One region of the Kitasatospora sp. NPDC058046 genome, then DNA from elsewhere that is predicted to be linked to it. Evidence: riboswitches for the same ligand, from Rfam matches in the RefSeq annotation. Region 1 holds a riboswitch; the other holds the start of a gene.
The links. A riboswitch is a leader RNA that binds a small molecule or an ion and turns the genes downstream of it on or off. The one in region 1 is predicted to bind glycine.
Positions count from the first base shown of each region.

Region 2: it holds a riboswitch for glycine, as region 1 does, so the genes downstream of both, gcvP (aminomethyl-transferring glycine dehydrogenase) here and gcvT (glycine cleavage system aminomethyltransferase GcvT) in region 1, are expected to answer to the same signal.

Region 1 is NZ_JBHVRS010000002.1:733,708-741,395, reverse strand. Features, by position in the region: gene ACFVU7_RS07620 (enhanced serine sensitivity protein SseB C-terminal domain-containing protein) at 1-337, opposite strand, end outside; gene ACFVU7_RS07615 (enhanced serine sensitivity protein SseB C-terminal domain-containing protein) at 454-1,257, opposite strand; glycine riboswitch at 1,467-1,568, shown strand; gene gcvT (glycine cleavage system aminomethyltransferase GcvT) at 1,799-2,920, shown strand; gene gcvH (glycine cleavage system protein GcvH) at 3,020-3,400, shown strand; gene glyA (serine hydroxymethyltransferase) at 3,481-4,749, shown strand; gene ACFVU7_RS07595 (L-serine ammonia-lyase) at 4,911-6,278, shown strand; gene ACFVU7_RS07590 (MDR family MFS transporter) at 6,348-7,688, opposite strand, start outside.
Region 2 is NZ_JBHVRS010000009.1:319,085-326,772, forward strand. Features, by position in the region: gene ACFVU7_RS20955 (DUF5999 family protein) at 237-428, shown strand; gene gcvP (aminomethyl-transferring glycine dehydrogenase) at 547-3,447, opposite strand; glycine riboswitch at 3,685-3,788, opposite strand; gene ACFVU7_RS20965 (PRC and DUF2382 domain-containing protein) at 3,940-5,220, shown strand; gene ACFVU7_RS20970 (MFS transporter) at 5,436-6,932, shown strand; gene ACFVU7_RS20975 (DNA polymerase IV) at 7,074-7,688, opposite strand, start outside.

The DNA.
Region 1 (7,688 bases):
GCGAGGCCGCGATCTCCCGGCCGGAGACGACCTCGTGGGCCCGCGCCCAGCCGGAGGCGGTCAGCTGCTCGGGCGAGGTGACGGCCGGCGCGTAGCCGTGGCCGCTGATCTCCATGTTCCCGTACTGCGCGTCCGGGCTGCCCGGCGTGCCGTGCCACAGCAGCATCCAGACCCGGCCGTCCGCCAGCGCGTGCAGCAGCCGCTCGTACGCGTCGTAGCGCTCCGGCGCGACGTCGCGCAGGGCGCGCTCCAACGCGCCGGGATCAGCTCCCGGGCGCCCGGCCGGTGCCTGGCCCCAGGGCCCCGGCACACCGCCCGCTCCCGTTCCCGCACTCATGCGCCCACCTCGCCGCGCCTCTTTCCCTCAACCCGCCGACCCGTCGGCCGTCTGCACGCACCCTATGGCGCGGCACCGGCCACCGCCACGGCGACGTGCCTCTGATCCGGACCCGCTCACGCCCGCGTGTGGAAAGGCAGTACCCGGGTGAGCAGCCACTCGACCACCGGGTCGTCGGCGAGGTCGAGCAGTACGAGGTGGACGCCCCCGGGCAGCGGCGCGGTTCCCAGCGCTCGCCCGAGTGCCTCGTTCACCGCGGCCGGGTCGGCCGGGGCCGCCGGGTCCAACTGGACGCCCACGAACATCACGGTCGGTTCGCCCTCGATGCTGGCCAGCGCCCTGCGGGCGGTCAACACACCGGGCAGCGCCGACAGTTCGCTCCGGCAGGCGGCCAGGAAGTGCTCCGGGTCCTCGCCCGGCACCGGCTCGCGCAGCGCCACCCGGCCGCCGGTCGGCTCCGCGGCGCCCTCGGCCTGCTCCCAGCGGTCCTCGCGCGGGCCGCGGCGCAGCTCGGCGACCCCCTGCGGCGGCACCGGGAGGCCCACCGGCGCGTCCGGGTTCACCGCGATGCCGAGGCCCAGCGGCAGCCCGCGGGCGAACTCCCACACCGGCGCGATCGCGAAGGCCATCCCCGGCGCCTGCTGGAGGAACACCTCCTGCGAGGAGAACACCGGCACGTACGGGTCGCCGCCCAGCTCGATGGTCGGCAGGTCGAGCGCCTGGCCCTGCGGGTCGGCCCCGGCCGGCAGCGGCACCCACACCTGGCTGCGCGCCAGCACCTCGAACACCCGTGGGGTCGCGCCCGGGTCGCCCAGGGCCGCGGTCAGCACCTGCTCCAGTTCGTTGGCCGGCCAGGAGCCGCCCGCCGGCGCCTCCTCCGGTCCGCCCCACCCCTGCTGCTGCTCCACCGGGTACCCCATGCGCCGCCGATTCCGCCCTCTGCCGTCGGCCGCCCACTGCCGCACCGACGCGCAGCAGTCTAGAGGCGTGCGGGGGGTGCGGTCAGGACTCGTGTTCGGGTCCCGCGCGGTGTGACCGGGTCCCCCCTCCCCTCGTCGTCCGGGACGTGCCATGATGTGCCCGTCCGACGGCATGCGCCGCGGGCCCCCACAACTCCATACCGGCCGCTCGAACCCGCGCGGGAGAGCCCGGAGTGCCACTCAGGCACAGCCGGCGCCGAAGGAGCAAGTCCTCCCCGGAATCTCTCAGGCACCCCTACCGCACGGGTTAGGCACATCTGGAAAGCGGCGCCCGGCCCTGTCGTGCGCCCACCCACGGTGCAAGCCGTCATGCTGTCCCCCAAGCTGGAAACGGCTGCGGGCGGCGGGGCGGTGAAGCTCTCAGGTTCGACGACAGATGGGGAGACCCACGCCGCCGCATGCCCGCGCGCAGGGTCGGCCCCCCAGCGGGTCCGGTCCGGTGCGTGCACCCCTGAGTGCCCCGACCGAGGAGTTCCTGGCCATGTCGTCCCTCCGCCTGACCGCGCTCGACGCGCTGCACCGCGCCCTCGGCGCGACCATGACCGACTTCGCCGGCTGGGACATGCCGCTGCGCTACGGCAGCGAGCGCGAGGAGCACCTCGCCGTCCGCACCAAGGCCGGCCTGTTCGACCTCTCGCACATGGGCGAGATCACCGTCACCGGCCCGCAGGCCGGCGAGATGCTGGACCACGCCCTGGTCGGCTTCGTCTCCGCGCTGGGCGAGCTGCGCGCCCGCTACACCATGATCTGCGCCGAGGACGGCGGCATCCTGGACGACCTGATCGTCTACCGCCTGCGCGAGGACGCCTTCCTGGTCGTCGCCAACGCCTCCAACGCCCAGCTGGTCCTCGACGAGCTGATCGCCCGTGCCAAGGGCTTCGACGCCGTCGTCACCGACGACCGCGACACCTACGCGCTGATCGCCGTCCAGGGCCCGGAGGCCACCGGCATCCTGGCCGACACCACCGACGCCGACCTGCCCGGCCTGAAGTACTACGCGATCCTCCCGGCCTTCGTGGCCGACCGCGAGGTGCTGCTCGCCCGCACCGGCTACACCGGCGAGGACGGCTTCGAGATCTTCTGTCACCCGGCCGACGCCGAGCCGGTCTGGCAGGCGCTGACCGCCGCCGGCGCGGACCGCGGCCTGGTCCCCTGCGGCCTGTCCTGCCGCGACACGCTGCGCCTGGAGGCCGGCATGCCGCTGTACGGGCACGAGCTGTCCACCGACCTGACCCCGTTCGACGCCGGCCTGGGCCGGGTCGTCCGCTTCGACAAGACCACCAACGAGGGCGCCTTCGTCGGCCGCAAGGCCCTGGAGGCGGCCGCCGCCGCGGCCGAGACCAACCCGCCGAAGGTGCTGGTCGGCCTGGTCTCCGACGGCAAGCGGGTGCCGCGCGCCGAGTACACCGTGGTCTCCACCGAGGGCGAGCCGATCGGCCGGATCACCTCCGGCGCGCCGTCCCCGACCCTGGGGCAGCCGATCGCGATGGCCTACGTCGACGCCGCCCACGCCGCCCCCGGCACCACCGTCGCGGTGGACGTGCGCGGCAAGCACGAGCCCGTCAGGGTCGTGGCGCTGCCGTTCTACAAGCGCGCCCGCTGACCCCTCGCACGCCCCCCGTTTTCCCATACGCGCACGTCGCAGCCGTCCGCGCGGCGGCCCGCTTCGTCGTACCCGCTTCCCATCCTGGAGAATGACGCCATGAGCAACCCCCAGCACCTTCAGTACACCAAGGAGCACGAGTGGCTGACGGCCGCCGTGGACGGTGTCTCCACGATCGGTATCACCAAGCACGCCGCGGACGCGCTCGGTGACATCGTCTACGTGCAGCTGCCCGAGGTCGGCGAGACCGTGACCGCCGGCGAGACCTGTGGCGAGCTGGAGTCCACCAAGTCGGTCAGCGACCTGTTCTCCCCGGTGACCGGCGAGGTCACCGAGGTCAACCCGGACGTCCTGGACAACAACGCCCTCGTCAACAGCGACCCCTTCGAGGGCGGCTGGCTGTTCAAGGTGCGCGTCGAGGCCACCGACGAGCTGCTCAGCGCCGACGAGTACGACGCGCTCACCAACCCCCAGGGCTGAGCCCCCGACGGGACGGGCCGCCGCACCGCGGTCCGTCCCGCCCTGGCCCCTTTCCCTCCTCCTCCCGGGAAGACCACACCATGACTGTTCTCAACCAGTCCCTGCACGCCCTCGACCCGGAGATCGCCGCCGCGGTCGACGCCGAGCTGCACCGCCAGCAGACCACCCTGGAGATGATCGCCTCCGAGAACTTCGCCCCGGTGGCGGTCATGGAGGCCCAGGGCTCGGTGCTCACCAACAAGTACGCGGAGGGCTACCCCGGCCGCCGCTACTACGGTGGCTGCGAGCACGTCGACGTGGTCGAGCAGATCGCGATCGACCGCATCAAGGCCCTGTTCGGGGCCGAGCACGCCAACGTCCAGCCGCACTCCGGCGCGCAGGCCAACGCCGCCGCGATGTTCGCGCTGATCCAGCCGGGCGACACCATCCTGGGCCTGAGCCTGGCCCACGGCGGCCACCTGACCCACGGCATGAAGATCAACTTCTCCGGCAAGCTCTACAACGTGGCCGCGTACCACGTGGACGAGAAGACCGGCCAGGTCGACATGGCCGAGGTCGAGCGCCTCGCCAAGGAGCACCAGCCGAAGCTGATCATCGCCGGCTGGTCCGCCTACCCGCGCCAGCTCGACTTCGCCGCGTTCCGCCGGATCGCCGACGAGGTCGGCGCGCTGCTCATGGTGGACATGGCGCACTTCGCCGGCCTGGTGGCCGCCGGGCTGCACCCGAACCCGGTGCCCTACGCGGACGTGGTCACCACCACGACCCACAAGACCCTGGGCGGCCCGCGCGGCGGCGTCATCCTGTCCAAGGCCGAGTTCGCCAAGAAGATCAACTCCGCGGTCTTCCCCGGCCAGCAGGGCGGCCCGCTGGAGCACGTGATCGCCGGCAAGGCGGTCGCCTTCAAGGTCGCGGCCTCCGAGGAGTTCAAGGAGCGCCAGCAGCGCACCCTGGACGGCGCCCGCATCCTCGCCGAGCGCCTGCTCCAGGCCGACGTGGCCGAGGCCGGCGCCAGCGTGCTCTCCGGCGGCACCGACGTCCACCTGGTCCTGGTCGACCTGCGCAACAGCCAGCTCGACGGCCAGCAGGCCGAGGACCGGCTGCACGAGGTCGGCATCACCGTCAACCGCAACGCCATCCCGAACGACCCGCGCCCGCCGATGGTCACCTCGGGCCTGCGCATCGGCACCCCGGCCCTGGCCACCCGCGGCTTCCAGGCCGAGGACTTCCGCGAGGTCGCCGACATCATCGCCGAGGCGCTCAAGCCCGCCTTCGACGAGACCGTCGCCGACGCGCTGAAGGCCCGGGTCTCCGCCCTGGCCGCGAAGTACCCGCTCTACCCGAACCTCTGATCACTCCGGTGATCGTTCGGGCGGGGTGACCGGCCTCACCCCTCCGGCGTACCAGGCACCCCGGGGCACCGCGCACACTGGAAGTGCGCGCGGTGCCCCGTCCCGTGTCGGCCCCTCCCTGCCCGCAAGTCCTTCCACGAGACCAGACAAGGACGTCCCCCGTGGCCATCAGCGTCTTCGACCTCTTCTCCATCGGCATCGGCCCGTCGAGCTCCCACACCGTGGGCCCGATGCGCGCCGCCCGGATGTTCGCCCGCCGACTGCGCACCGAGGACCTGCTGGACCGGGTGACGGGTGTACGGGCCGAGCTGTACGGCTCGCTCGGCGCCACCGGCCACGGCCACGGCACCCCGAAGGCCGTCCTGCTCGGCCTGGAGAACGCCTCGCCCCGCACCGTCGACGTCGACCAGGCCGACAAGGACGTCGAGCGGATCCTCGCCGAGAAGCGGATCAACCTGCTCGGCGAGCACCCGATCGACTTCGACCCGGACACCCAGCTGATCCTGCACCGCCGCCGCTCGCTGCCGTACCACGCCAACGGGATGACCCTGTGGGCGTACGCGGCGGACGGCTCGACCCTGCTGGAGAAGACCTACTACTCGGTCGGCGGCGGCTTCGTGGTGGACGAGGACGCGATCGGCGCGGACCGGGTCAAGCCCGACGACACCGTGCTGAAGTACCCCTTCCGCACCGGCGACGAGCTGCTGCGGCTCAGCCGGGAGACCGGCCTGTCGATCTCCGGCCTGATGCTGGAGAACGAGAAGGCCTGGCGCAGCGAGGAGGAGATCCGGACCGGTCTGCTGGAGATCTGGTCCGTGATGCAGGAGTGCGTGCGGGCCGGCATGTCCCGCGAGGGCATCCTGCCGGGCGGGCTGAAGGTCCGCCGCCGGGCCGCCTCGGGTGCCCGCGCGCTGCGCGCCGAGGGCATCGGGCCGGCCAACGCGATGGAGTGGGTGACCCTCTACGCGATGGCCGTGAACGAGGAGAACGCCTCCGGCCGCCGGGTCGTCACCGCGCCGACCAACGGCGCCGCCGGGATCATCCCGGCCGTCCTGCACTACTACCTGAACTTCATCCCGGGCGCCGACGACGACGGCATCGTCCGCTTCCTGCTCGCCGCCGGCGCCATCGGCATGCTCTTCAAGGAGAACGCCTCCATCTCCGGCGCCGAGGTCGGCTGCCAGGGCGAGGTCGGCTCCGCCTGCTCGATGGCCGCGGGCGGCCTCGCCGAGGTCCTCGGCGGCACCCCCGAGCAGGTCGAGAACGCCGCCGAGATCGGCATCGAGCACAACCTCGGCCTCACCTGCGACCCGGTCGGCGGCCTCGTCCAGATCCCCTGCATCGAGCGCAACGGCATGGCCTCCGTCAAGGCCGTCACCGCGGCCCGGATGGCGCTGCGCGGCGACGGACGGCACCACGTCTCGCTGGACAAGGCGATCAAGACGATGAAGGAGACCGGGGCCGACATGAAGATCAAGTACAAGGAGACCTCGCGCGGCGGGCTCGCCGTCAACGTCATCGAGTGCTGAGCTGACCGGCTTTTCCGCAGGCCCCCGGGCGGTCCCCCGTTCCGCCCGGGGGCCTGCGCGTTCTCCGGATCACCCGGCCGTGGCCGCCTTCGCGGGGGTGTCGGCCGGCTCCGGCTCCGGGTCTGGCTTCGTCGGCTCGGGCTCGGGCTTCGGCGGCTTGATCTCCCTGGCCGCTCCCTGCTGCGGGCGCACCAGGCAGGCGAGGGCCGTCGCCGCGGCCGCCAGCAGGACCCCGCCCACGACCGTGCCGTGCAGGCCGCCGGTGACCGCCGCCCCGACGGCGTCGCGGACGGCCGCCGGGAGCCCGTCGAGGGAGGCCGGGGTCAGCCCGCCGCCGGTGAGCCGGCCGGCCTCGGCGGCCCCGAGGCGCTCCGTGAGGGAGTCGGTGAGCCGCGCCGTGTAGACCGCGCCGAGCGCCGCCATGCCGAGCGAGCCGCCGATGCTCCGCAGCAGCGTGACCACGCCCATCGCCGCGCCCATGTCCTGCGGCCGGACCGCCCCCATCGAGGTCAGCAGGGTGCTCTGCATCACCAGGCCGAGGCCGATCCCGGCGACGGCCGTGAGGGCCGAGGCCACGGCGATCGGGGTGTCGGTGCGCAGGAGCAGCAGCAGCGCGCCGCCGGCCAGGGTGACCGCGCCGCCCAGCAGCGGGTAGCGCCGCTCGCCGCCGGGCCGGCCCATCAGCCGCGCCGTCACCAGCTGGGTGCCCATCATGCCGAGCATCAGCGGCAGCAGGAGCAGCCCGCCGGCGGTGGGCGAGGCGCCCCGGGCCAGTTGCAGGTAGAGCGGCAGGTAGCCGACCAGGGCGATCATCACCGCGCCGGTGAGGAAGCCCAGCATCTGCGCCACCGTGAAGTTGCGGTCGCGGAACAGCGCGGGCGGGATCAGCGGCCCGGGGGCGCGCAGTTCGGTCCGGGCGAACCAGCCCAGCGCGACCACCGCGACGAGCGCCGTGCCGAGGAGCACCGGGGAGGTCCAGGAGTAGGCGGTGCCGCCCCAGCTGCTCACCAGGGTGAGCGCGAGGATGCCGGTGGTCAGCAGGGCGACCCCGGCCCAGTCGAACGGGGCGCGCACCCGCTCCGTCCGCAGCCGTACCCCGACGCCGACCGCGAGCAGCGCGACCAGCCCGACCGGCAGGTTGACGTAGAAGGCCCAGCGCCAGCTCAGCCGTTCGGTGAGGAAGCCGCCGAGCAGCGGTCCGCCGACGAAGGCGATCGGCATCAGCACGCCGACCACCGACTGCACCCGCGCCCGGTCGGAGGCGGGGACGAGCACCCCGATCACCGAGAGCGCGCCGACCATCAGCCCGCCCGCGCCGATCCCCTGGAGGCCCCGGAAGGCGATCAACTGCCCCATGTCCTGGGCGAGTCCGGCCAGCACCGAGCCGGCCAGGAACACCACCACCGCCCA
Region 2 (7,688 bases), on a different contig from region 1:
CTGAACGGGTGATCTCTACCCGGGAGTTGTGGCGCATGTCACGAAATCCCTGCGCGCGGCTCCCGGGATGCCGACACTGGGAACCAGCGTGGAAGGACCCCCTGTCCTACCCACTTGGGCGCCGGCCCACACTTGGCCGGCGCGCGGACAGGATCCGACCACCGCGGCGGCCCCGGACGGCACCACCTCCGGCGACCGCACCACGGGGAGGATCGCAGAGCGAAGCGAGGGTACGCATGTGCCAGCACCGTCCTGAGTGCCCGACGGCCGAGTCCGAGGACCGCGAGGCGGCCGTATCGGTGGCCCGTCACCCGGAGCAGGGCTGGAGCCTGCTCTGCAACGGCGTCGTCCTGTTCGAGGACACCGGCGAACTGCTGCCCGACGGCCGGGTGATCGCCCCGCGCCGCCCCGTCGCCCACGCGGCCTGACCACCCGGTCCGACCGTACGGCGGGGGCAGCCGCCGACCAGCGCAGACGGGCAGGGCCCCGGCGGAGAACTCCGCCGGGGCCCTGCCGTCCGACCCGGACCTCCTGGGCCCGGTCGGGTCAGACGCCGTACTCGTCCAGCGGCGGGCAGGAGCAGACCAGGTTGCGGTCGCCGTACGCGCCGTCGATCCGGCTCACCGGCGGCCAGTACTTGTCCGCCGGGTTCACGCCCGCCGGGAAGACCGCCTCCTGCCGCGAGTAGCCGTGCGCCCAGTCGCCGGCCAGCGTGGCGGCGGTGTGCGGGGCGTTGCGCAGCGGGTTGTCGTCGGCCGCCCACTCGCCCGAGCCGACCTTGTCGACCTCGGCCCGGATGGTGATCATCGCGTCGCAGAAGCGGTCGATCTCGTGCAGGTCCTCGGACTCGGTCGGCTCGATCATCAGCGTGCCGGCCACCGGGAAGGACATCGTCGGCGCGTGGAAGCCGTAGTCGATCAGGCGCTTGGCGATGTCGTCCACCGTCACGCCCGTCTCCTTGGTCAGCGGGCGCAGGTCGATGATGCACTCGTGCGCGACCAGCCCGCCCGGGCCGGTGTAGAGCACCGGGAAGTGCGGCGCCAGGCGCTTGGCGATGTAGTTGGCGTTCAGCACCGCGACCTGGGTCGCGTGCTTGAGGCCCTCGCCGCCCATCAGCCGGACGTACGCCCAGGAGATCGGCAGGATGGCCGCCGAGCCCCACGGCGCGGCCGAGATCGGGCCCACGCCGGTGGCCGGGCCGGCCTCCGGCTGCAGCGGGTGGTTCGGCAGGTACGGCGCCAGGTGGGCGCGCACCGCGACCGGGCCGACGCCCGGGCCGCCACCGCCGTGCGGGATGCAGAAGGTCTTGTGCAGGTTCAGGTGCGAGACGTCCGCGCCGAACTTGCCCGGCTTGGCCAGGCCGACCAGGGCGTTCAGGTTGGCGCCGTCCACGTACACCTGGCCGCCGGCCTCGTGCACCAGGGCGCAGATGTCGGTGATCTGGGTCTCGTACACGCCGTGGGTGGACGGGTAGGTGACCATCAGCACGGCGAGGTTGTCGCGGTGCTGCTCGATCTTCGCCTTCAGGTCCTCGACGTCCACGTCGCCGTCGACCAGGGTCTTCACCACGACCACGCGCATGCCGGCCATCACCGCGGAGGCCGCGTTGGTGCCGTGCGCCGAGGACGGGATCAGGCAGACGTCGCGCTGGGTGTCGCCGTTGGCGTGGTGGTAGGCGCGCACGGCCAGCAGACCGGCCAGCTCGCCCTGCGAGCCCGCGTTCGGCTGGATCGACACGGCGTCGTAGCCGGTCACCTCGACCAGCTGCTGCTCCAGCTGGCGGATCAGGGTCAGGAAGCCCTGGGCCTGGTCGATCGGCGCGAAGGGGTGCAGCTGGCCGAACTCCGGCCAGGTCACCGCCTCCATCTCGGTGGTCGCGTTGAGCTTCATGGTGCAGGAGCCCAGCGGGATCATGCCGCGGTCCAGCGCGTAGTCCCGGTCCGACAGGCGGCGCAGGTAGCGCAGCATGGCGGTCTCCGAGCGGTGGCTGTGGAAGACCGGGTGGGTCAGGTACTCGTCCTCGCGCAGCAGCGCGGCGGGCAGCGCGTCGGCGGCCTCGGCGACCTCGACGGCGGGGACGCCGAACGCGGCCCAGACGCCGGCCAGGTGCTCGCGGGTGGTGGTCTCGTCGGTGGAGACGGAGATCCGGTCCGCGCCGTCCTGGTGGACGTTGATGCCGTTGGCGCGGGCGGCGGCGGCGATCTCGGCGGCGCGGCCCGGGACGACGGCGGTGACGGTGTCGAAGAACTCGCCGTGCAGCAGCTCGACGCCGCCGGCCCGCAGGCCCTCGGCGAGGGCCGCGGCGTAGCGGTGGGTGCGGCGGGCGATGTCGGCCAGGCCGTCGGGGCCGTGGTAGACGGCGTACATCGAGGCCATCACGGCGAGCAGCACCTGGGCGGTGCAGATGTTGCTGGTGGCCTTCTCGCGGCGGATGTGCTGCTCGCGGGTCTGCAGCGCCAGGCGGTAGGCGCGGTTGCCGTCGACGTCGACGGAGACGCCGACCAGGCGGCCGGGCAGCGAGCGGGCGAACTCGGCGCGCACCGACAGGTAGCCGGCGTGCGGACCGCCGAAGCCCATCGGCACGCCGAAGCGCTGCGAGGTGCCGCAGGCGATGTCGGCGCCCAGCGAACCCGGGGACTTGAGCAGGGTCAGCGCGAGCAGGTCGGCGGCGACGGCGACGATCGCGCCTAGGCCGTGCGCCTGCTCGATCACCGCGGTGAGGTCGCGGACCACACCGGTGGCGCCCGGGTACTGGAGCAGCACACCGAAGACGCCGCGCTCGACGATCTCGGCCGGGATGCCCTCGGACAGGTCGGCGACGACGACCTCGACACCGGTCGGCACGGCACGGGTGTTGATCACCGCGACGGTCTGCGGCAGGGTCTCGGCGTCGACCAGGAAGACGCCGCCCTTGACCTTGGTGACGCGGCGGGCCAGCGCCATCGCCTCGGCGGCCGCGGTGCCCTCGTCCAGCAGCGAGGAGCCGGAGGTCGGCAGGCCGGTCAGGTCGGAGACCAGGGTCTGGAAGTTGAGCAGCGCCTCCAGGCGGCCCTGCGAGATCTCCGGCTGGTACGGGGTGTAGGCGGTGTACCAGGCCGGGTTCTCCATGACGTTGCGCAGGATCACCGGCGGGGTGAAGGTGCCGTAGTAGCCCAGGCCGATCATCGGCTGGAGCACCTGGTTGCGGCCGGCCAGCTCGCGCAGCTCGGCGAGGACCTGGGCCTCGGTCCGGCCCGCGGGCAGGTCCAGGGCGGTGATGGAGCGGATCGCCTCGGGCACCGCGGTGGCGGCGAGCTCGTCCAGCGAGCCGTAGCCGACGGACGCCAGCATCTTCTCCTGCGCGGCGGCGTCGGGGCCGATGTGGCGGTTCTCGAAGGGGCTGGCCAGCTCAAGCTCGGTGAGGGTCGAGGCGCCGGTGGGGCGTCCCGCGTTCGGCTGGGCGTTCATGGTGGTCGAGGCCTCCTGGTCACGGACCGGCGGGGGTACGCACGCCGGCCGGCCTCGCCGCTGCGGACAGCGGACGAACCTGGGCGGGCGGACCCGACAGGCCTCCCCCTCTGTCATCGGGACCTGAGAGCTTCACCCGCACGGGGCGCTGTGGGCGCTCCGTCGGCTTGCACCGTCGGTGAGGGTGGTGATCGCCGGCTTCCGCGCCGACGCTCCTGCCCTGCTTTCCAGAGTGACCTACCCCACACGGTACGGATGCCTGAGAGATTCCGGGGAGGAGTTGCTCCTTCGGCGCTCCGACCAGCGGCTTTCGCAGTCGGAGACTCTCCCGAGCGGGCTCTGCGGTCGTCGCCCAGGGTACCAGCGGGAGGCCCCCCGATCACGGGTGCGTCAGGTCGTTCGGGGTCTACGCGCGTCCCCCGGACGGTCCAGCGCGCAGCCCGTCCGGCGCACCCCGCTCGCGTCCGTCCGATTCATGGCTTTTGGTGTGAAGTGGCGGACGGAACGGGTGCTCCGGCCGCCTTCCTGCGGGAGTTCCGCAAGCTCAGCGCACGGGAGGAAAGAGTGCAGACCGACATCGACCCCCGGGACCTCATCGGTCACAAGGCCGTCGACCGCAACGGAGACAAGATCGGCACGGTCGACGAGGTCTACCTGGACGACGCCACCGGCCGGCCCGAGTGGGCCGCGGTCCGGACCGGCATCTTCGGCCGGGACGCCTTCGTCCCGCTGACCACGAGCGAGTTCGCCGGCGACGAGCTCCGGGTGCCGTACGACAAGTCGCTGGTGAAGGAGTCGCCGGACTTCGGCGTCGGCCAGCACCTGTCCCCCGCCCAGGAGCTCCAGCTGTACCGCTACTACGGGCTCGACACCCCGATGGACGGCCGCCCGAGCCACGAGAACGGGAGCCGGCCCAAGCAGGCCGACCTCGACTTCGGCACCACGGCGGCGGCCGCCGCCGCCACGACGACCGCGGCGGCCCCGGCGAAGTCGCTCACCTTCCACACCCCCGAGCGCTCCCCCGAGCCCGTTCCCGAGCCCGCCCCGGCCAGAGCCCCCGTCGCCACCGCCCCGCCCACCGCCGCCGTCACCGCCGCGGTCGCCGACAGCACCAGAACCGCCCCGGAGGCCGACATGCGGATGCTCAGCACCCCCGAGGCCACCACCGCCACCCCGGCGGCCGCGCCCGTCGCACCCACCGTGGAGCCGAGGCCGCAGTCGCAGCCCGCCCCCGCGCCCGCGCCCGCGTCTACGCCCGCCCCGGCGGCGACCGTCAGCGCCGCGCACGCCGACGGCGCCCCGTCCGCCCCCAGCGGCCCGGTCGAGATCACCTGCCGCGAGGAGCGGCTGGAGGTCACCACCGAGTGGCACACCCTCGGCACCGCGAAGCTGCGCAAGTACGTGACGACCGAACAGGTCGAGCGCCGCATCCCCGTGGTCCACGAGCGCGTCCGGGTCGAGCGGATGCCGGTCAGCGACGCCGAGCGCGCCACGCTCAGCGAGAAGGACATCGCCGAGGCCGTCGAGGAGGTCACCCTCCGCGAGGAGCGCGCGGTGGTCCGCAAGTACCTCGCGCCCGTCGAGCGGGTCCGCCTGGTCGTCGAGCGCTACACGACGGAGGAGGTGGTCCGGGAGGAGCTCCGCCGCGAGCACGTCGAGGTCCACGACACCACCGCCACCCAGAACACCTCCCCGGCCGGCTCGACCCCGCCCCCCGCCTCACCCCCCGCCACCGACTCACCCCGCCCGGCCGCACTGCGCCCGCTCGTCTGACACCACCCGCGAAGAGGGGCCCCGGACACCGTCCGGGGCCCTCTCGCACACCCACTGCAGGCGCCCCTCCCCGCCCCCGCCACCCCCACCACGGCCCTTGTCACGTACCCGACCGTTCACCTTTGCCAAAACTTAACCACTCGATATTTGACACTCTGAAGTATCTCCCTGCATGGTTACTTCAGTTCATTCACTATGTACGGGAGGAAGCAACCGTGAGTGAGGCACCACAGCCCACCACCGCGGCCGAGAAGCAGAGCAGCGCCCGGGTCCTGCCGGCCCTCATCCTGGCGATGCTGTCGTTCAGCGTGGTGCAGACCGCGGTCGTCCCGATCCTGCCCTCGCTGGCCAAGGAACTGCACGTCTCCGCGTCCAGCGTCACCTGGCTGATGACCGCCAACCTGCTCTCCGCAGCCGTGCTGACTCCCCTCCTGGGCCGCTTCGGCGACCTCCGGGGCCGCAAGCCGATGCTGCTGATCTCGCTGGCCGGCCTGGTCGCCGGTTCGGCGCTGGCGGTCAGCACCCACTCCTTCACCTGGCTGGTCGTCGCCCGTGTCCTCCAGGGCGCCGGCGGTGGCGTCCTGCCGCTGGCGATCAGCATCGTCCGTGACGAGCTGCCCAAGCAGAAGGTGACCGGCGGCGTCGCCGCCATCAGCGCCTCGATGGGCGTCGGCTCCGGCCTCGGCCTGGTCGCGACCGGTCTCCTGCTGGAGCACTGGAACTACAAGTCGATCTTCTGGATGGGCCTGGTCTTCGGCCTGATCGCGATCGCCCTGGTCGCCTTCCGCGTCCCGACCGACCCGGTGACCGACAAGGAGGGCGGCGCCGACCCGCTGGGTGCCCTCACCCTGGCCGGCTGGCTCTCCGCGCTGCTGGTCGCGGTCAGCCAGGGCAACCACTGGGGCTGGACCTCCAACAAGACGCTCGGCCTGTTCGCCGTCGCCGCCGTGGTCGCCCTGATCTGGGGGATCATCGAGACCAAGGTCGCGCACCCGCTGGTGGACATGAAGATGATGGCCCGTCCGGCCGTCGCCTTCACCAACGTGGCCGGCCTGCTCATCGGCTTCGGCATGTACGGCTCCTTCATGGTCATCAGCAACTTCGCCCAGACCCCGGAGAAGCTGACCCACTACGGCTTCACCGCCAGCGTGCTGCACGCCGGCCTCCTGCTGCTGCCGTCCGCGATCGGCTCGATGGTCGCCGCCCCGGTCGGCGCCCTGCTGATCGCCCGTCGCGGCCCGCGCCTGCCGCTGGTCCTCGGTGGCGTCCTCGGCGCCATCGCGATGGCCTACCTGGCCGTGCGCCACGGGCACGAGGGCGACATCTACACCGCCTCGGCGATCTTCGGTCTCGGCGTGGGCCTCGCCTTCGCCGCGATGCCGGCCTACATCAACGGCGCCGTCCCGGTCGAGCAGAGCGGTATCGCCAACGGCATGAACTCCGTGCTGCGCACGGTCGGTGGCGCGATCGGCACCGCCGTCATGGCCGCCATCCTGACCGGCGACACCATGAAGCTGCCGCCGCAGATCCCGCTGTCGCTGCCCACCCTGGACGCCTACAAGCACGCGTTCTGGACCGCGGCCGTGGTCTGCGTCGTCGCCGGCGTCGTCCCGTTCCTGATCCGCGGCACCAAGTCGGCCGCCACCGCGACGGTCGTCGGCGGCTCGGCCCAGCAGGACTCCAGCCCCGAGCTGGTCAAGACCGACGCCTGACGAGGCGTCCGGCCCCCGCGCTCAGGGACAGGGCGCGGGGCCCGGTCCCCGTACATCGTGAGGGCATCACGAACGCACGGGGTCCGGCACGGTGATCGGCCCCACCCGGTACTCCCCCACCGGGTGGGGCCGCTTCGCGTTTCAGGCTCCTTCCCCCGGCCCGCCGTTCCCCTCCGACACACCGTCCGGCCCCTCGTCCGGCCCCTCGTCCCGGCGCAGCGGCAGCGGCCGGGACGGTTCGAGCGCCGGGTCGTCCACCGCGAAGGTCCGTACCCGCCCCGGCCCGTCCCACGGCGTCTCGAACCGTACGGTGACCCTCCCGACGCCGCTGCCCTGCACCCAGCCCGGACCGAACTCCTCGTGCCGGACGTCCTGTCCGGGCACCCACCGCCGCACCACGACCGCCTCCGGCTCCGCCTCGGCCTCCTCGGCCTCGGCCGCCGCCTCCGCGTGCTCCGCGGCCTCCTCCCGCAGCGCCTGGGCGAACAGGTCCTCCTGGGTGTAGTCGGCGAGTTGGGCGACGCCCACGCCGAGCAGCCGGACCCCGCCGGTGATCTCCACCTGCTCGGCCAGCCGGCGCGCGGTCGCGGTGATCACCGCCTCGTCGTCGGTGGGCCCGCCGAGCGTCTCCGAGCGGGTCAGCGTCGAGAAGTCGAACCGCCGGACCTTGAGCACCACCGTCCGCCCCGAGCGCCCGGCCGCCCGCAGCCGCCGTACGCACCGGCCGGCCAGGGCCTCCACCTCGCGCAGCACCCG